DNA from 2 places in the Bacillus salitolerans genome. Region 1 is predicted to be linked to the other one. Evidence: a T-box and tRNA genes for the amino acid it is inferred to sense, from the RefSeq annotation. Region 1 holds a T-box; the other holds one or more tRNA genes.

Region 1 (12,327 bases):
TACGTATCGTTCACAGATTTAAAATGATCAAGGTCTAGTAAAACAAGTGAGATGGTAGCAGAAGGGTTTTCCGAAATGACTTTAAATTCTTCCTCCAGTTTGTTCTCAAAATAACGATAGTTATATAAAGATGTAAGAGCGCATCTCTCACTAATATTCTTAGTTGCTTCATGATGCTTTGCATTCTCAATAGCTACTGCTAAATAGTTCGCTAATATATCAACGATCATCAACTGGAATCGTTCATATGCTCTTTTTTGTGTAGAGGCTAATGTAATAATTCCAACTACCTGTTGATGACGTTTTACTGGTACAGAAATCACACTTTCAACACTTGATGGAAGAAACCCTGAAGCCAAGAACGACCACTCAGATCTCTTTTTAAATAGTACAGGCTGTTTTTGTTCGTACACATATCTGCTTATTCCAGTGTCTTGATGAAAAGTTGCATCAGAGATTTCTACTTCTTTCCCATTCTCCATGTACCGTAATAACTCAAAACGATTATTATTTGAAACATCAACAATGTATGCTACGTCCACTTTCAGCATATCGGAAAGTTTCGCAATAAATAGAGTCAAAACCTCGTTTACTTCTAATCGCTCCGTTAGCTGATGACCAATTGAGCTTACATCTTGAAGATACGTATTCACCTTTTGACTTGAGTAATATAACTTTAAAATAATTGCTAAACTGACAAATGGCAACCCAACATAAAACACACCTGTAATTCCAATTTCACTATAAAGGACATATAACACAAATCCTACTGGAATGGTAAACAAGGTGGTCATAACTTCCCAAATTAAATCCCTACTAAAAAAAATAACAGATCGTTTATATATAAATTTTCTTACTAAATGAAGGGTTACATGATTGAAGAGAACCACTGTTAACACGTACGTAATAATCGGAATATAAGTATTCGTTGAATTTAATTCAAATTCACCGTGCTTTCCGCCAAGCCCATAATAGACAAAAGCACCAGATAATGAAATGAATAGAAACATTAAGGAATTCATCGGCACTCTGAAAAAGTCTTTGTTACTTACCCTAACTTTTACCATCAGTACAATTAAAGCAATTTGCATAAAAACGACTTCGGCAAATAGTCCAAACACTAAAAAGACAGATAGTGATACACCGTTTGTAAAGAAAATTGGCGTATCATTTACAATGATTGGTAATGCAGAGACAATGCACATTAATAGTAAGAAAGTAATCATATCCGTTTCAAAAAACGGAACAGGTGGTTGGAAATTTATATATATCATCCAAAGTAATGTAGGAAATAAGAGAAGCCATGCTAGGTATATCATTATTTGTCTCTTTACACTTACGCCCATAAGCTCCTCCTCTCCTCTACTCTACTAATAATTTCTTGCTTTCATGAATATATAATTTCATTTTATCAAATATTCAGATAGATGTCACAAAAAAATTAGTAGTTTGTTCCTCTTACAAAAGTACTATATTTCATTCTATGCTCTATTTTTTAGATATTGTCTTACTTCAGAAATAAAATATAAGGATCCTGTTATTAGAAGGACTTCATTCTTTTCCATTGAGTGAATGGTTTGTTCGATAGCTTGTTTATAATCAATATGCATTTCCGCATGATGGTATGGGAAAGATTCAAAAAGCTTCTCTGCTGGTACTGCTCTAGGAAAATCAAAGGAAGTAAAAATCAATTTTTTACCGATAGACTGCAATAATTGAATCATCTCATCCAGTTTTTTATCCTGTAGTGCACTAAACATAACCGTTATTTCCTGATCCTTTACGTGTGATTGTACAGTTTTAATAAGTTCTTGGATACCTTCTGGGTTATGAGCACCATCTATAATTATATGTGGTTGTTCACATACCGTTTCAAACCGCCCAAGCCAGAACATTTTAAAAAGGCCCTTACGAATATGCCCCTCATCAATTTGTACCGAGAAATACGTTTGTAAATACTCAATAACCTTTACTGCGAGAGAAGCATTTAACACTTGATGCGCACCCTTCATAGAAATCTCTAGGTTCTCAATACGATTACGTTCAGAACAAAAGGTAAATCTTTCACCTATAGACGGTACTGGAGCATCGTGTTCTATTAAGAAATCTCTGTTGTAAAGATAAACTTTTGCCTTCTTCTCCTTAGCAACTTTTTCAATAACATTAAGAGCTTCAAATTGTTGCACTCCCGTAATAACTGGGATTCCCGATTTAATAATGCCCGCTTTTTCAAAGGTGATTTCTTCAATCGTGTTCCCGAGTATAGACATGTGATCAAACCCAATAGTTGTAATAACTGAGACCATCGGATGAACAATATTCGTAGAATCAAGCCTTCCACCAAGACCTACTTCATAAATCACAAAATCAGTTAAATGGGTATATCCAAAGTATAATAAGGACATCGCAGTTATGACTTCAAATTCTGTCGGTGATCCAAGATCAGTTTGTTCTAGCTCATCTGCTAATGGCTTAATTTGATTTACTAAATCCAACATTTCTTCATTTGAAATAGGGACTCCGTTTATACTAATCCGTTCATTAAATTGTTCAATGTACGGAGAAGTAAAGGTTCCGACTTCATAACCAGCTTCTTGTAAGATAGAACGAATATAGCTTACCGTTGAACCCTTCCCGTTTGTACCTGCTACGTGAATAGCCCTAATTCTTCGCTCTGGGTGTTGAAGTCGTTCCATCATCCATTCCATTCGTTTCAGCCCAGGCTTAACTCCTAACCTTAGCCTTGAATGGATCCAGTTTAGTGCTTGATCATAAGAAGTAAACATAACATATTTTCCTCCAATAAAAAGTCCACAAATAGTACTATTTTAAAGAAATGGAGACGATTGTTATCGCCTCCACTTACTAAATCGATTATAGCGCTTTTAAGTCTTCAATTCGCTCTAGAACTGTGTCACGCTTTTCAATATAGTCTTTTTCTTTTAGTCTCTCTTCTTCAATTACATTAGCTGGTGCTTTGCTTACAAATCCTTCGTTTCCTAGTTTCTTTTGAACTCGCTCAACCTCATTATTTAGCTTTTCAAGCTCTTTTTCCAATCGTTTTATTTCTTCATCTACATTGATTAAGCCTTGGAGTGGTAAAGATAATTCAGCACCCGTTACGATTGCGGTCATTGCTTTTTCATTTGTATCGATCGTTAATCCGATATTTAGTTCACTTGGATTACAGAAACGCTCAATGTAGGAACGGTTTTTTTCAAGCTTCGCGAGGGTTGCATCATCCTTCGCTTTTATTTGAAGTTTAATTTGCTTGCTCATTGGTGTGTTTACCTCTGCACGAATATTACGTACAGCTCTAATTATATCAACCAATAGCTTCATTTCACTTGCTGCTAAATCATCAGATAGTTCCGAGCGAACCTTAGGCCACTCAGCAATCGTGATAGACTCACCTTGGTGAGGTAAATACTGCCAAATTTCTTCTGTAATAAATGGCATAAATGGATGTAGCAATCTCATCGTATTATCTAGTACATACGCAAGAATTGAACGTGTCGTTAGCTTAGCAGCTTCATCCTCACCATATAATGGTAGCTTCGCCATTTCAATATACCAGTCACAGAAATCATCCCAGATGAAATTATAAAGGATACGCCCAACTTCACCAAACTCATATTTTTCAACAAGCTTTGTCACTTCTTGAATCGTCTCATTTAGTCGAGTAAGGATCCACTTGTCAGCTACAGATTTTTCTCCTGATAGATCAAGCTGCTCATACGTTAGACCTTCCATATTCATCATCGCAAATCTTGAAGCATTCCAAATCTTGTTTGCAAAATTCCAAGTCGCTTCTACCTTTTCCATACTAAAACGTAAATCTTGACCAGGTGAGCTACCTGTTGATAAGAAATAACGAAGTGAATCTGCTCCGTACTGATCAATAACATCCATTGGATCTACACCATTACCAAGTGACTTACTCATCTTACGACCGTCAGCAGCACGAACTAATCCGTGTATTAATACATCGTCAAATGGACGTTTTCCTGTGAATTCCAGGGCTTGATATACCATTCTAGATACCCAGAAAAGAATGATGTCATAACCAGTAACAAGAACATTTGTTGGATAATAACGTTTGAAGTCAGCTGCATCCTCTTCTGGCCAGCCCATGGTTGAAAACGGCCATAACGCTGAACTGAACCAAGTATCTAATACATCTTTATCTTGTTCCCAATTTTCTTCATCGCTCGGGGCATCATGACCTACATACACCTCACCGGTTTCTTTATGATACCAGGCTGGAATACGGTGTCCCCACCAAAGCTGGCGAGAAATACACCAGTCATGAATGTTTTCCATCCAATGTACGTATGTTTTCTCAAATCTATCTGGAACAAAGTTTACTTTCCCTTCAGTCTTTTGAAGTTCTACAGCTCTGTCGGCTAGTGGCTTCATTTTTACGAACCATTGTGTAGATAAGTAAGGTTCAACAACGGCGTCACTACGTTCACTATGTCCAACGGAGTGAGTATGCTCTTCAATCTTAAACAGAATACCTTCTTCCTGAAGATCTTTTACAATTTGTTTACGGCAATCAAAACGATCCATGCCTTGGTACTTTCCAGCATTTTGATTCATCGTTCCGTCTTCATTCATGACTAGAATACGCTGCAAGTTATGTCTATTTCCAATTTCAAAATCATTTGGATCATGAGCAGGGGTAATTTTAACAGCACCTGAACCAAACTCCATATCCACATAGTCATCTCCAATGATTGGAATTTCACGTCCTACAATTGGAAGAATGACGGTCTTTCCGATAAGGTGCTTATATCGATCATCTTCTGGATGAACTGCTACTGCTGTATCTCCTAGCATAGTTTCTGGACGAGTTGTCGCTACTTCAATATGTCCTGATCCATCAGCTAGAGGATATTTCATGTGGTAGAACGCACCTTGAACATCTTTGTATATAACCTCTATATCAGAAAGAGCTGTCTTCGTAGCTGGATCCCAGTTAATAATGTATTCACCACGATATATAAGCCCTTTATTGTAAAGTGAAACGAAAACATCACGAACCGCTTTAGAAAGACCTTCATCTAGCGTAAAGCGTTCACGAGAGTAATCTAATCCAAGTCCAAGCTTCGCCCATTGCTTTCGAATGTGACTTGCATATTCTTCTTTCCACTTCCAAGATTCCTCAAGGAATTTTTCACGACCTAAATCATAGCGAGACTTCCCTTCTTCACGAAGCTTTGCCTCTACCTTCGCCTGTGTAGCTATCCCGGCATGATCCATACCTGGTAGCCATAAAACATCATAACCTTGCATACGTTTAATTCGCGTCATAATATCCTGAAGGGTCGTATCCCATGCATGACCAAGGTGCAATTTCCCTGTTACGTTTGGAGGAGGAATAACGATCGTATACGGTTCTTTCCCTTCCTCAGGCTTCGCCTCAAAAAACTTACCCTTAAGCCAATAATCATATCGGCCTGCTTCAACAGCTTTTGGATCATACTTCGTTGAAAGCATTTGTTCATTCGTTTCCATCCTAATTCCTCCCTTGTTTCTGTTCGACAAATTTTGTGCATTGACTCCCTTTTTTGACAATTCGACAAATTTCGGGTAGTGACTGTCACTTACAGGAAATAGTAGCGAGGAGGCAAGGCGCGAAAAAAATTAAAAATCGGAGTTTAGGTTGTTTAAATGAGGATTTTTAATTTTCTGAGCAACGCCGAGATCCGAAGCTTATATTTTCTGTAAAAAATAAAAAACTCCTATCATCCATAAAAGGACGAAAGGAGTTATATTTTCGCGGTACCACCTTTTTTTGCAGAACGAAAAAACGTTATGTTCTACACACTCAATAAAATAACGGCACTTCACCGGCTCTTCCTACTTTATTCAAAAGAGCTGCTCAAGGGCGACATTCCAGTTAACTTACCTAAGAAACATCTCAGCTACTTGTTTCTCTCTCTGAAGGAGCTTACCTGTACTCTTCCCTGTCTTTGCATTTATAATTTTAAAATATATAACATAGTCTACGAAATTCCCACTGAATCGTCAATAAGTATTCCCGTATTTTTTTGAATTTATACAAAAAATGGTGATGAGCCTATCTGATTTTCACCTTTTGATGTTGATGTACATACACTGTAATACATAGAACATACTGTAAGGAGGGCAATTTATGAAAAGAAGATATAACCCCTATACCCTTCCTCCTTGGTTGAGGTATTGCCGCTCCGTCACAATACAAGTAATTATTCCAATTACAATCTTCCAAGGAGTTCGAACAATCTTTATCCCTACCCCATTCGACGTTATCCTTTTAGGAATACTAATTTTACTGGCAGTTAGCTTTCACTTAGAATGGCTATAAAAAAGAACACCAAGATTCCCTTATGATTCCTGGGACTCTTGTTGTTCTTTTTTCTTCTTCTCTTCTTCAAACACAACGATGTTCGTAAGAAAATATTCAATGTTTTTCATTTGCCAATAAGATCGCTGGAGAAGCTGTAATGACTTTAATTCACTCTTACTGCTCTTACTCTGATATTCTTTTACTACTCTATACATATTTTCTGGATAAGCCAAGTACGCCATAAATAAAGTAACTTCATCTTCTTGTAAAGGAAAATGACTTCGATACGTTTGAAACCATTGGAAACGATCATCCGTGTGGAGTGGGTACGTTTTACACGACCGGTAAAAAAAGTAAAGCAAATCATGGATAGGGGAAGAATAACCTGACCGTTCAAAGTTAACAAAAAGACCTTGACCTTCTACATTATATAAAAAATGATGGAATGAAGGTTGACCGTGTATAAAAACAGTGCGATATTTCTTTTTCTCGTCCATCATTTCTTTCCAATCATCTAATTTCCTTAATGCAAACTCTTGTGCTCTCATCATCTCTTGAAAATACGTACAGTAATATAGTTGAAAGGGCGACATATATGTGTTCTCTTCACACTTCTCGATAAATAGCTCAAGCTCATCCCTTCTTTTTTGCCAATGATCCTTTATCCAGTCTACAAGCTCATCTACTTCACCATCTTTAAGCCTCTCTTCTTTCAATGAGTTGGCATGTAGTTCTCCTAGCTGTTTAAATAGCTGAAAAGCATGATCGTTTCGTTCCTCTTCATCATTATATGAATCTAACCACGGCATTAAATAGTAAGCACTATAGTGATTATCAAAAACAAAAAAACTCCCAGTTTTTGTTCGATATACTGGAACGCTATATCCATAGCTTTTATATTGTAAAAATTGTAGTTTTCTCTCGTAGTGAGCTATTTCATTATATGGAAGCTTTGCTTGTTTCAAAGCTAGTATTCCATCAGTAGAATGGATTTTTTTCACACGGCCTAAATCCTCAATAAATTGTGGTTCAATGCCATATTCTCTTAACAAAGGTTGATATTGCTGAAGTAATTCAGTTGTCATCGATTATTACACTTCCTTTTCTATTACTCATTGAAAAAGAAGAAACACGTGAGGAGAGAACCTCACTCACGTTTCTTTTAACCTCTTACTTTCGATTTCCAACTAGAGCTGGAATGTATAATATTTGTCCTTCAGCTAAATGCTCTCGATCTAAATGATTAATTCTAATCAACGATTGCGCCTGAACATCATACCGCTCTGCAATCATTTCTAGAGTTTCATCCTTTTGGACAATACACATTCTTAATTTCGCTGTCTCAGATGTATTTTCATCTGCAAATAACTTTGTTAGGTACAAAGTATTTTCATCATTAGACCCAGAATCGTTTGATTCAGCCGGATTACTTGCTTCTGGTTGCTCTACACGACTCTTGAATTCTAGCTGTGGTGCTGTACGTACATAAGCAACGGTCTCTTCGACTTCGTCTGTCTTTTCCTCTGAAACTTCCACCTCTTCTTCAGGATGTTCACTTTTTGCTTCAACGACAAACGGAGTGAATGGGTCTTCATTCGTCACAGGCTCTTCAGATTCCTCTGAATATGAACCTCTCATTAACGGTGCTACCAATTCTTCTTCAATATTTTCTTGTAAATCTTCCTGAAGATCATGGTGAGCATCTTCAGCTGTTACTTCCTCTACTACATCTTCGTCATCCCCTGGTGGTTCTTCCTGAGTGGATTGAACTTCCTCTATCGTTTCATCCACTTCTACATCTTCCTCTTCACGACTTTCTTCTTCTCTTTCTTCCTCAAATGCTGCTTGTTGTTTCTCATCACCATAAATACCTGTTATGGATAAATCAGCTTCTAATAGCAGATTCCCACGTTGAGGTAATTCATAGTCAAATGCTTCAATCGTGACATAGACATCGTTTAAATTTTGGATGCGATTTTTTGGAATCGTAATATCTACTGGGAACTTGTGTCTTAGCTCACTTACCCCATCTTCACGAGTTGTAACCTCATGAACGTTTCTTGCTGTTTCAGGTCTATTAACCTCTCTACCATCATCTTCTGTTTGAGCATGATACTCTCCTGTTAAGACTAATCCACCTTTAACAGATATATATTGATCATGTTCTTGAATGACGATATCTGGATCTAAAGACATTGATAATAACTCAGATACTTCCTGTCCTCTTTGGAACCAAATGGACTCTTCTACAGAAAATCGTATAGACGATTGGTTTTCAACTGTCAAGTCCGCTCCTCCTTTCAAACCCCTCAAATTAATTTACAATGTCATTACAGGTTTATGTTTCAAAAAGCTTGTTTATGAAAAAAACTTTAAAGAATGTAACGTTTCTTGAAGTTTTTATCATCTTGGACATACCGAGAAACTCACACTCGCAAATATTTTCTTAACTTATCAAAAAAAACCACCCCATACAAATGTATGAAGTGGTTTTTCCAATTATTTCTTAAGTCTAGAAAATGACTTTTCTGCTGCTTCAATCGTTTTTTCAATATCCTCATCAGAGTGTACGGTTGAAAGGAACATTCCTTCAAACTGTGAAGGTGGCAAAAACACACCTTCTTCAAGCATGTTACGATAATACTCAGCAAACATATCTAAATTTGATGTTTTTGCTTGTTCATAATTTGTAACTTCTACATCCGTAAAGAAGAAACCAACCATTGATCCTGCTCTTGTTAATCTGTGAGGGAGTTCATATTTTTGTGCAGCTTTTGTTAATCCCTCAATTAAACGATCAGCTTTCCGATCAAATTCGGCATATGTTTCAGGTGTAAGTTGACGCAACGTTTCAAGACCAGCTGTCATTGCAAGTGGATTACCAGATAATGTTCCAGCTTGATAGATAGGACCGCTTGGCGCAATCTTTTCCATAATCTCACGGCGTCCCCCGTAAGCTCCTACTGGAAGTCCTCCGCCGATTACCTTTCCTAAGCAAGTAAGATCTGGTGTAACTCCATATTTCCCTTGTGCAGAATGATAGCCAACACGGAATCCCGTCATTACTTCATCAAAGATTAGTAGAGCACCATATTGATTAGTAATTTCCCTGAGTGCCTCTAAGTAACCTGGTAGAGGTGTAACAACACCCATATTACCTGCAACTGGCTCAATAATAACACCTGCAATATCGTCTCCAAATTGCTCAAATGCATACTTGACACTTTCCATATCGTTATAAGGAACGGTAATCGTATTTTGAGCAATGCCTTCTGGTACACCTGGACTATCCGGGAGTCCTAATGTTGCAACACCTGAACCGGCTTTAATTAAAAGGGAGTCTCCGTGACCATGGTAGCAGCCTTCAAATTTCATAATTTTATTTCTACCTGTATAACCTCTTGCTAGTCTAAGTGCACTCATCGTAGCTTCTGTACCAGAGCTGACCATTCTCACCATCTCAATCGATGGAATTCTTTCAATAACAAGCTTAGCAAGTTCTGTTTCTAGTATCGTAGGTGCACCAAAGCTTGTCCCAAGCTCTGCTACTTTTTTTAATGCTTCAACGAGTTTATCATCAGCATGACCATGAATTAATGGTCCCCAAGAAAGAACATAATCTATGTACTCATTTCCATCAATATCATAAATTTTCGATCCTTTCCCTCTTTCCATAAAAACAGGATCCATTTTCACTGATTTAAATGCACGAACCGGGCTATTAACCCCACCTGGTAACACTGTCTGTGCTTCACTAAAAGCAGCTACAGATTTCGAAAATTGCTTCATATGTTCGGCCTCCTATTTTTCATTTTCAGACAACCAGTTTGCAGCATCTTTCGCAAAGTACGTAATAATCAAGTCGACTCCAGCACGCTTCATACTTGTTAACATTTCTAGCACAATCTCTTTTTCAGAAATCCAACCGTTTTGAGCAGCAGCCTTTATCATAGAATACTCACCACTAACATTGTAAGCTACCACGGGAACATTAAACGAGTCCTTTACATCTCTAATAATATCTAAGTAAGATAGTGCTGGTTTTACAATCAAGAAATCGGCCCCTTCAGCTAGATCGGATTCAGCCTCACGAAGAGCTTCGAGGCGGTTAGCTGGGTCCATTTGGTATGTCTTCCGGTCGCCAAATTGAGGTGTACTATGGGCAGCATCACGGAAAGGTCCGTAAAAAGAAGAAGCATATTTGACTGCATAAGACATAATCGGTGTATCGACAAACCCAGCCTCATCTAATCCTTCACGAATTGCCGCAACAAACCCATCCATCATATTTGATGGTGCGATAATATCTGCTCCTGCCTGTGCTTGACTAACAGCCGTTTTCACTAATAGCTCTAGACTCTTATCATTTTCTACATACCCATCTTCAATGACTCCACAGTGTCCATGAGATGTATATTGACAAAGACAAGTATCCGCAACCACGACTAATTCAGGAAAATGCTCTTTAACAAGCTTTATTGACTTTTGAACAATTCCTTCCTCATGATAAGCACAAGATCCTACTTCATCCTTATCATTTGGTACACCAAATAAAATAATCGACTTGATTCCCAAGTCTACAATCGATTGAACCTCTTTCACTAAATAATCTAAGGATAAATGGTATACACCAGGCATAGAAGGAACTTCCTGCTTTGTATTTTCTTCCTCAACAATAAAAAGCGGATAAATAAAATCTTCTATATGTAAATAAGTTTCTCGGACTATGGAACGCATGTTTGCCGAACTGCGAAGTCTTCTATGACGTTTAAATTGTGCCATCTAGCTCTTCCTCCTTATTAATAAAAAACAAAGTTAATTCATCCAACAAATGGTCTAACGTATAAGTATTCGGTACTATTTGCGGGATAATGCCATATTCCAGTGCTGTTTTTTGGGTGATTGGACCGATACAACAAACAAGTGTCTTGTTTATCCAAGACTGCCAATTTTCATCTCGTAAAAGCTGTACAAAATGTTTAATGGTTGAAGGACTTGTAAATGTGATCGCATCCACTCGTTGATGTAATAACTGTTTGAGCTGTTCTCTAGTCGCCGGACAATAGGTCTCATATACAACAAGCTCATGTACAGTGACTCCAAGCTCTTTTAAACCATTCGCTAATACCGGACGTGCAAGATTTCCCTTTATAAGTAGGATCTTTTTTTGTTCAATAGGCTCCTGCATGAACATTTCAATGAGACACTCTGCCACATATTCCTTTGGAACTAGTGAAGGAATAAATCCTCTCTCTTCAATGGAATTTTTTGTTTTCTCTCCAACTACAGCGATGTTAGGTAACCGTAGTACAGATTCTTTTTTCAATTTATAATACAGTTCAAAAAAATAGCTTACTCCATTTGCACTCGTAAACACAATCCAATCATACTGCATAAGATCATGAATGATTCGTTCTTCATGCTCAGTTATGGTTGAAAGTCTAAAGTCAAGTAGCGGAACTGAAATTGGCACTCCACCGAGTTTCGATATATGTGCAGCCAATTGTTCGTTACTTTTTCCATCTCTAGTAATCACAATCGTTTTATGATGAAGAGGCAATGCTTTCATTAAGAATTAAGGTCCTCTTTTACCTTCTTAATCATATCTAAGGCTCCTTGATCTTTTAGTCGTTTCGCTACTTCTTGCCCAACTTTCAAGTAATCAGATCCAGTTACTGTCTCTTTAAGAATGGTTTTCCCTTCAGGTGTACCAACTAATCCTGTTAATCTGATCTGCTGATCTTCTAAGAGCGTTGCAAGTCCCGCGATAGGTACTTGACAACCTCCTTCAAGCTCATGGAGAAACACGCGTTCCGCCTTAACAGTCGTTTCAGTCTTCGTATCATTGAATTTTTGTAGCCAATCTAGTAGGTCTGAATCCTCTTCCCTACATTCTATTGAAAGAGCACCTTGACCAACCGCAGGTAAACAAATCTCTGGCTCAAGATATTCCGTTACTACCTCTTCTGTCCACCCCATACGATGTAAGCCCG
Region 2 (9,113 bases), on a different contig from region 1:
GCCTTGGTGAGCCGTTACCTCACCAACTAGCTAATGCGCCGCGGGCCCATCTGTAAGTGATAGCTTGACGCCATCTTTTAGTCAGAGACCATGAGGTCTCTAATATTATCCGGTATTAGCTCCGGTTTCCCGAAGTTATCCCAGTCTTACAGGCAGGTTGCCCACGTGTTACTCACCCGTCCGCCGCTGAGTTTCAAAAGCAAGCTTTTAAAACTCCGCTCGACTTGCATGTATTAGGCACGCCGCCAGCGTTCGTCCTGAGCCAGGATCAAACTCTCCAAAAAGATGTTTGATTGCTCAAAAACACCGACAATCTACAATAGTAGATTTTTAAAATTATTGATGGTTATTTACTATGAAATAACCTCGTTGGTTTATAAAACCAACACGCTTGACGTTTTGTTTAGTTTTCAAAGAACTTGTCTTACTTGCTAGAAAATTAGTATATCATCTTTCTCGCTTACTTTCAACAAGAAGTTTCTTCCAGTAATACAAATTGGAGCGGGTGATGAGAATCGAACTCACGACATCAGCTTGGAAGGCTGAGGTTTTACCATTAAACTACACCCGCGAATAACTTATTCTATGAATGGTCGGGAAGACAGGATTTGAACCTGCGACCCCCTGGTCCCAAACCAGGTGCTCTACCAAGCTGAGCCACTTCCCGCAATCTATTTGGCGCGCCCGAGAGGAGTCGAACCCCTAACCTTTTGATCCGTAGTCAAACACTCTATCCAATTGAGCTACGGGCGCTAATATTTTTTGCCGGTTTTTATAGAATACAACATCTACTGTGATATTGCAAGTTCCATTTTTTGGTGCGGCCGAGAGGACTTGAACCTCCACGGGGATACCCCCACTAGCCCCTCAAGCTAGCGCGTCTGCCGTTCCGCCACGACCGCATTGGGAAAGCTAAACAAATGATTCGCTATTGTGATATTAATGAAAGTAATATTCGCTTATGCGAAAAAACTTTGGTGCGGATGAAGGGAGTCGAACCCCCACGCCGTAAGGCGCCAGATCCTAAGTCTGGTGCGTCTGCCAATTCCGCCACATCCGCGAATCACATATGAATATTATATAAAGATTGGCTGGGCTAGCTGGATTCGAACCAACGCATGACGGAGTCAAAGTCCGTTGCCTTACCGCTTGGCTATAGCCCAAAAATAATGGCGGTCCCGACGGGAATCGAACCCGCGATCTCCTGCGTGACAGGCAGGCATGTTAACCGCTACACCACGGGACCTTATCATTAGTTATGCATATACTCTGGTGGAGGATGACGGGATCGAACCGCCGACCCCCTGCTTGTAAGGCAGGTGCTCTCCCAGCTGAGCTAATCCTCCGTAGGATAATAATGGAGAAAGAAATTAGATTTCTCTCTCCATTATAGAAGTGACCCATACGGGATTCGAACCCGTGTTACCGCCGTGAAAGGGCGGTGTCTTAACCGCTTGACCAATGGGCCATTATATAAACATTTATGGCGGAGAAGGAGGGATTTGAACCCTCGCGCCGCGTTAACGACCTACACCCTTAGCAGGGGCGCCTCTTCAGCCACTTGAGTACTTCCCCATAAATGGCTCCACCAGTAGGATTCGAACCTACGACCCTTCGGTTAACAGCCGAATGCTCTACCGCTGAGCTATGGTGGAATAATATAACGGTATTCAATTACGCTATCCACTTTGATAGAAACTGAGCGTCCCAATTCCAGAATGCTTGTTCAAGTTGACTCTCAATTGATACGCCTTATCTGCTATTTTGCAGTGGCGACTTTAATATAATATAACAGGTTTATATTCAAGTCAACCTTGTAATACTTGGTAAAAAACCGTCGAAATAATTATATTCCCGAGCGACGGTTTCTATAATTTATCATATCTATTTTTTTCAGTCAAGACTATTTTGGAAGGACTTCCTTAAGTCTTCCGCTACATTTTCCACATACATATCGTGACGTGTTAATTCTTCTTTTTCTTTTGTAAAGCTGTCCACATTTTTCACAATGATATACACGGAATGTGGATTGTCTTTTTCTTTTAACGGACTCCAAAGCCTGACAATATCTAGGAGCATCTACTTTAATGAGGAGTTGTTTGAAATCATCATCACCATGCTTGTATCCTTTTCCCATTATATGAAGATGATAGTGACAGAGCTCGTGTTTTATGATTCCAACCAGCTCTTTTAATCCTAGTTCTTCATAGTACTTATAATTTACTTCAATGTTATGGGAGTTCAATAAATATCTCCCACCAGTTGTTCGTAATCGATTATTAAAGATGGCTTTGTGAAGAAAAGGCATACCAAAAAACGTTAGTGAAATTTCTTCAACTATTTGTTGGAGCTGTTCATCTGTCATGCAATTTCACCACCATTCACATATGATAAAAGCACATTTTTAGGAATATAAACATATTAATGTAACATACATCCTTCATTATACAAATAAAGGAGGTTAGGGCAATGCCTGTATGGTTAAAAAATCAAATGACACGTGCATTTTATGAGAAAAATCGCTATCAAATTAAATTACTTAATCAATGCTGGTATTTTTATAGAAAAAAACACTGCTCCTAATTAGCAGTGCTTCTTTTTGAGAATTATATTTGCACTTCTGGTGGTAGCATCGTTAATGCTACTCTACCCTTTTTTAGATCTACGTCATCAACCCAAACGGTCACAACATCCCCAACGGATACGATATCTAGTGGATGCTTAACAAAATTCTTACTCAATTTTGAAATATGGACAAGTCCATCCTGCTTCACACCTATATCAACAAATGCACCGAAATCGACAACATTTCTAACCGTACCTTCTAATTCCATTCCTTTTACTAAATCTTCAAGCTTTAAAATGTCCTTCTTTAACAATGGTTTTGGTAGTTCATCACGAGGATCGCGTTCAGGTCTAGCAAGTGCTTCTACTATATCCTGTAAAGTAATTGCCCCAACATTTAATTCTTCGGATAAACGATTTACGTCAATGGATTGAAGCTTTCCTTTTAACTCAGCACTTCCCAATTCTTCTATATTCGAATCAAGCTTGTTCAATAGATTGCTTACAACACCATAATTTTCAGGGTGTATGGATGTCCGATCTAACGGATTTTCTCCCTCTACAATTCGTAAAAACCCAATACATTGTTCATACGTTTTCGCTCCAAGTCTTGGAATGGCTTTTAAATCAGCGCGACTTAAAAATCTTCCTTTTTCATCTCTTTTCTTCACAATGTTATTAGCTACTGTCTTGCTTAAGCCTGCTACATATTGAAGTAATGAAGAAGAAGCAGTGTTGACATTAACACCCACTTGGTTCACAACCATTTCAACTACGAATGTTAAAGAGTCATTTAGCTTTTTCTGTGTTACGTCATGTTGATATTGTCCAACACCTACTGATTTCGGATCGATTTTTACAAGTTCAGCTAGAGGGTCCTGCAAACGACGTGCGATAGAGATGGCACTTCTTTCCTCCACTTGCAGATTAGGAAATTCCTCTCTTGCTATATCAGAAGCTGAATACACACTCGCTCCCGCTTCATTAACAATAAGATAGTAAATGTCTCTTTCTAATTCCTTAATCATACCTGCCACAAACTGTTCAGTTTCTCTGGATGCAGTACCATTTCCAACCGCAATCATTTCAATAGGATATTTACTTAGAATGTCGAGTATTTTTTTCTTTGCGTCATCCATCTTGGAAACAGGTGGATGTGGATAAATTACATCGATATGCAGAACTTTACCTGTTTCATCAACAACCGCTAATTTGCAACCAGTTCGATAGGCTGGATCGACTCCTAAGACGGTTTTTCCCTTTAATGGTGGTTGCAACAAGAGGTTTCTCAAGTTTTCAGAGAAGATATGTATAGCCTGTTCCTCAGCCTTTTCTGTTAACTCCTTCCTAATTTCACGCTCAATCGAAGGCTGGATGAGTCGTTTATAACCATCCTCAATCGCAATTTTTATGTAATCGTTAGCTGGAGAGTGCTTTTTACCTATTACCTTATCTGTAATATGCTTAACAACCAAATCAGAGGGTGCATCTAGTGATACCTTTAACACTTCCTCTTTTTCTCCCCGGTTCATGGCTAGAATACGGTGTGGAGCTGCCTTACTAATAGGCTCTTCATATTCATAATACATTTCAAAGATTCTCTTCTCATCCTTCTCTTCATCCTTAACAGACGTCACAATTTTCCCTTTTTGATAGGTAGTGGTTCTTATCCATTCTCGATAAGAAGGCTCGTCCGAAATAATCTCTGCAATAATATCTTGTGCTCCTTGCAATGCCTCTTCAGTTGCTAAGATTTCATGTTCTTCTGATAAATATCTCTTAGCCTCCTCAATTATATCTCCAGGCGGCTGATCCAGTATCCATAAAGCAAGCGGCTCTAAGCCTTTCTCTTTAGCAACGGTTGCCTTTGTGCGTCTCTTCTGCTTATAAGGTCGATATAAATCTTCAATGGTTTGAAGTTTTGCTGCATTCAAAATAGAAGTTTGTAATTCAGGGGATAATTTTCCTTGCTCATCTATCAGCCTTATTACTTCTTCCTTTCGTTTTTCCAAGTTCTGCAAGTATTGCCACTGCTCTTGAATACTTCTAATTTCTACTTCATCTAAAGCACCAGTCATTTCTTTCCTATATCGCGCAATAAACGGTACAGTATTATCCTGTTCTAATAGTTCAATAACATTTTGTACCTGTTTTGTTTTTATGTTTAATTGTGACGAAATCGCTTTAATGATATCGTTTTGCTTATTTGCTACAGATTCCATAGATTCACTCCTAGTTAATTTGGAATGTATCTATTCTAACAAAACTTTAAGACAAACTCACGTTTCTTATTGTTTAAACTTCCCAACGAGAACAGTTGCATCATCTTCAAATGTATTTAAACTTTCAAATTCTTCAATCATATTTTGAATCCCGAATTGATATCTGATTATGTCTTTACTCGAGTATGAGCGGATGCCATCTGTATTCATTAAAAAGACAGAATTAGGCACGTAGTTGAATCTTTGAATGAGAAAGGTTTGGGGTTTACCTGAAAGATATCCAACCTTAGGAAGGGGGTAATTCAATTTCCCAGACGGAGTAATAGTAAGAAATCGAATGTTTCCTACACATGCATATACAATTTCTTGTGTACGATAGTATATTTTTGCAATTGCAACAGCTGCGCCTCGTTTGTGTCTAAGAGAGTTGTTGCATCTCTTTAATAGAGAATGCACATCCTCGTCATGATAGTCCGCTATTATAGATGTCACCACGGACGAGGAATCCTTCGCTTGCTCTCCACTACCTAATCCATCAGCCAAAGCCAAGAGGGCATACTCATCCTTCATGATTGTAATATAACTATCACCACAACACGTTTTTCCTTTTTTAGCAGCTTGATATAAATAAAGCTCAAGATGTTCTGTCACAATTTCATCTGTCATGTTATACACTCCGAATTATTTGAATCATGTTTTGTCGCTTTTCTTAATTTGTCAATGGCTCGCCTTTGTAGCCTTGATACATGCATTTGGGATATACCTAATTTCTCTCCCGTTTCTTTTTGACTCATATTCTCCATAAAGGTGTAATGAATAACAGATTTCTCTCTTTCAGTAAGAACATGTAATGATTTCTCCAGATCCATTTTTTGATTAACTAACTCAAAGCCTGCATCTTGTGTTCCTATCATATCTAAAAGGGTAACAGTACTTCCGTCCGTGTCCGCTTCAATAGAGTGATCGACCGATAAAGCATGATAGTTTCTCCCCATTTCCATCGTTTCAAGGACCTCTTCCTCTGTCACCTCTAAATAATGTGCAATCTCGTAAACTTTAGGAGAGCGACCTAGATCGTTTGTTAATGTTTCGACCGTAGCTTTTATCTTTGGACCAAGCTCTTTTATTCTTCTTGGAACATGTACACTCCACGTCTTATCTCTCAAGAATCGTTTTATTTCTCCAATGATAGTAGGAACTGCATAAGCTTCAAAGCCTCTCCCTACCTCAGAATCATATCTTCTAATGGCACCTAGCAATCCGAGCATCCCGACTTGGACTAAATCTTCATGCATGGAACGTCCTCGTGAATATTTATGTGCTAATGATTCTACAAGAGCTTTATACTTTTTGACCAGGAATACTTGTATTTCTTCATCATTCGTTTGTTGGAATTCTTGAATTAACGAGTTAATATCTTTATTCGGAATGGTTGGTTGTGATTGACTGCTCACCATGATCCACCCGCTCTCTATGAAGATACTTCGTCATTAACACAGTAACGCCTGAGAGACTTTGTATTTTCACATCATCCATAAGTGTTTCAATTAAAAAAAGTCCGAGACCTCCTTCATTCATTTCATCAATTGTTGTTAAACTGTTATAAGGTCCTAAGGTTTTCTTCATTTCCTGAACATTAAAGCTTTTCCCACTATCCGAAACCATTACTTCCAGCTGATTTTCATACACACCAAAACCTATCGTAACTTCTCCACCTTCATTATCGTCATAAGCATGGTGAACTGCATTTGTACAAGCCTCTGATGCTGCTACTTTTAAATCTTCTATATCCTCATACGTAAAGCCCATTCTACTTGCTATCCCTGATAAGGTTAGTCTCATAACACCTACATACTCTGGTTTGGCAGGAATTTTCATCTCGATGTAATCAAAAGGCTGCTCCATTTATTACTCCCCCCCAGAAATATCCATGATTTCGTGTAAACCAGTTATTTTAAGGAGTCTGTTAATCCTATCGTTAACACCCGTTAACTTCAGACTTCCTCCTGTTTGCCTAGTTATTTTAAGCGCACTCACTAAAACACCAAGTCCGGTGCTATCAATATAAGAAACTCCATGTAGATCAATTATCAATTGAATTTCTTCCTCTAAAAGGATATCATCCAATTGTCCCTTTAATTGAGGAGCTGTATATGCATCTATTTCTCCTTTTACAACTACGGTATTTATACTCTCGCTTTTTTTTATATCGATCTGTAGATTCATCTCTCCACTCCCCTACCAAAAATAAGTGTCATTCAAAAGTTATTTACCCGCTTACAATTGCTCATAAACCTTTTCGTCTTAAAATGATTAGAGTAAAATCATCCTTTAGTTCAAAGTCCTGGATTTTCTCTAATTCTTTATAGACGTTATCGACAATCTGTTGAGCAGGTAAATGAATATATTGTTCAATTAACCTAATAATTCCTTGCCTCTCTATAAATCCTTCCTGCGATCTGGATTCTGTAACTCCATCGGAAAGAAGAATAATAAGGTCATTTTCCGCTATTGTCTTCCGATATTCCTTATACTTCGCATATCGGTCTACGCCAAGAACAAGGCCCGTCGTCTCAATATCATAAAACGTTTCATCCATTGACGAGTAAAAAAATCCTGGCTCATGCCCTGCAGACGAGAAATAAAACTCATGTGTTTCCGTGTTATAAATCCCATAGAACATTGTGATAAACATAGTTGAATCAACATTTTGTTCCACAACACGATTTAAATTTTCCAACACAAATCCTGGATTGTTCCTAGACTCTGGTAAACTGTCCATTGCGTATTTAATCATGGACATACACAAGGCAGCAGGCATCCCTTTGCCAATGACATCTGCAACAGCAACACTAACACAGCCGTTATCATCCTCAACGAATTGGAAGTAATCTCCATTCATTTGTCTCGCCGGAACAGTAATTGCTCCAATATCCAAACCCTTAACAGATGGCACTTCAGATCCAAGTAAGGTATGTTGAACATTTGCAGCAATTTCCATTTCACTCTTTATTTCTTGTTGTTGATTCCGTAATATTTGATGTTCACGGTACAAGAGTCCATACCCAATCATGACCTCTAACAACAAATCAAAGGAGTCTAAAATTTTATCTGGAATATCGGGATACAGCTTGTGAAGTACAGATTTATGTATCGAGACAATTTCTTCAGGAGTTACATCATTCTCAATAGATTGTCTACTAAACTTCTGACCTCGGTATAAAAGTTGTTCATTTGAGTTTTGCATGTAGCGTAAAAGCAGCTCTTCATATTTATTAAGTATTGCCTGTTGTTCTTCCATATCCTTCTCCCCTTTGTCCTTCCTTTGAAGAAACTGTACTCTCAAGGATATATGCCAATCTCTGACTGTTCATTCGAAAAAAATCGGTTGTTTAACGTAACCACTTTATTGCAATGATTTCTGTCCCTTTTCCTACTTCAGATTCTATTGCGAAGTCATCCATCAATCTCTTCACCCCCGGCAAACCAGCACCCAGTCCCCCCGAAGAAGAGTACCCATCCTCCATTACTCTTCGAATGTCTGATATTCCAGGACCTTCGTCAGAAGCCGTAACCTTAAGCCCTTTTTGATCAGGAGCGATAAGCTGATCAATACAAACGCTCCCTTTTTCAGCATACAAGTATATATTTCGCGCTAATTCTGAGATAGCTGTCGCAATTCTTGCTTGGTCTACACTACTAAACCCCATTGTCTTTGCAATATCACGACCTGTCTGCCGAGCAGCAACGATGTCCCATTCTGAAACAATTTTAACGCAGGATTGGATATCCATCCCTATTCCCCCAATTCTTGCTGAAGTTTCTCAAGACCTTTCTCTAAGTCTAGAGCTGTTGGGACATTGTTTAAGTGAATTCCTAAGTCAATTAGTGTAATGGCAACAGCTGGTTGAATTCCAGTAAGCACGACTTTGGCTCCCATAAGATTTGACATATTTACGACATCACCAATAACTTTCGCAATAAAAGAATCAATAATTTCAACCGATGTTAAGTCAATAACAATTCCCTTTGCACCAGTTTCATGGATTTTCTTCAATAAATCCTCTTGGAATTGAATGGCTGTTTGATCATCTAATTCCCACTGTATCGTTACAAGTAAGTATCCACCAAGCTTAAGAATAGGAATTTTCATTTTGTTTTTCCCCCATGATCGCTGAGACAATTTTCTTATCTGTTAATAGCAACGCTTCCTCTAAGCCCTTTTTAAGGGAGTTTTTCGTGATAATATGACTCAAATCTATACCTAAATTAACGATTGTTTGTGCGATCTCAGGACGGATACCGACTAGTAAACATTTTGTTCCA

What was found. A T-box is a leader RNA that pairs with one kind of tRNA and senses whether it is charged. The one in region 1 lies ahead of ACFSCX_RS05500 (valine--tRNA ligase), so its partner is inferred to be a tRNA-Val.
Region 2: it encodes a tRNA-Val, which carries the amino acid that the T-box ahead of ACFSCX_RS05500 (valine--tRNA ligase) is inferred to sense. The anticodon was not compared.

Annotation. Positions count from the first base shown of each region.
Region 1 covers NZ_JBHUEM010000004.1:68,651-80,977, reverse strand. The annotation lists gene ACFSCX_RS05510 (sensor domain-containing diguanylate cyclase) at 1-1,346, opposite strand, end outside; gene ACFSCX_RS05505 (bifunctional folylpolyglutamate synthase/dihydrofolate synthase) at 1,482-2,786, opposite strand; gene ACFSCX_RS05500 (valine--tRNA ligase) at 2,875-5,520, opposite strand; T-box leader at 5,758-5,988, opposite strand; gene ACFSCX_RS05495 (hypothetical protein) at 6,161-6,352, shown strand; gene ysxE (spore coat protein YsxE) at 6,373-7,419, opposite strand; gene spoVID (stage VI sporulation protein D) at 7,505-8,620, opposite strand; gene hemL (glutamate-1-semialdehyde 2,1-aminomutase) at 8,834-10,123, opposite strand; gene hemB (porphobilinogen synthase) at 10,136-11,116, opposite strand; gene ACFSCX_RS05470 (uroporphyrinogen-III synthase) at 11,103-11,903, opposite strand; gene hemC (hydroxymethylbilane synthase) at 11,903-12,327, opposite strand, start outside.
Region 2 covers NZ_JBHUEM010000021.1:96,397-105,509, reverse strand. The annotation lists partial or broken rRNA gene ACFSCX_RS14235 (16S ribosomal RNA) at 1-284, opposite strand, end outside; tRNA gene ACFSCX_RS14230 (tRNA-Gly) at 498-571, opposite strand; tRNA gene ACFSCX_RS14225 (tRNA-Pro) at 591-667, opposite strand; tRNA gene ACFSCX_RS14220 (tRNA-Arg) at 677-753, opposite strand; tRNA gene ACFSCX_RS14215 (tRNA-Leu) at 817-902, opposite strand; tRNA gene ACFSCX_RS14210 (tRNA-Leu) at 976-1,060, opposite strand; tRNA gene ACFSCX_RS14205 (tRNA-Gln) at 1,089-1,163, opposite strand; tRNA gene ACFSCX_RS14200 (tRNA-Asp) at 1,171-1,246, opposite strand; tRNA gene ACFSCX_RS14195 (tRNA-Val) at 1,271-1,346, opposite strand; tRNA gene ACFSCX_RS14190 (tRNA-Glu) at 1,397-1,468, opposite strand; tRNA gene ACFSCX_RS14185 (tRNA-Ser) at 1,485-1,575, opposite strand; tRNA gene ACFSCX_RS14180 (tRNA-Asn) at 1,581-1,655, opposite strand; gene ACFSCX_RS14175 (SprT family protein) at 1,904-2,365, opposite strand; gene cmpA (cortex morphogenetic protein CmpA) at 2,470-2,583, shown strand; gene ACFSCX_RS14165 (Tex family protein) at 2,607-4,787, opposite strand; gene ACFSCX_RS14160 (SpoIIE family protein phosphatase) at 4,854-5,453, opposite strand; gene sigB (RNA polymerase sigma factor SigB) at 5,450-6,241, opposite strand; gene rsbW (anti-sigma B factor RsbW) at 6,207-6,692, opposite strand; gene ACFSCX_RS14145 (STAS domain-containing protein) at 6,696-7,013, opposite strand; gene ACFSCX_RS14140 (PP2C family protein-serine/threonine phosphatase) at 7,075-8,088, opposite strand; gene ACFSCX_RS14135 (anti-sigma regulatory factor) at 8,180-8,581, opposite strand; gene ACFSCX_RS14130 (STAS domain-containing protein) at 8,584-8,940, opposite strand; gene ACFSCX_RS14125 (RsbT co-antagonist protein RsbRA) at 8,921-9,113, opposite strand, start outside.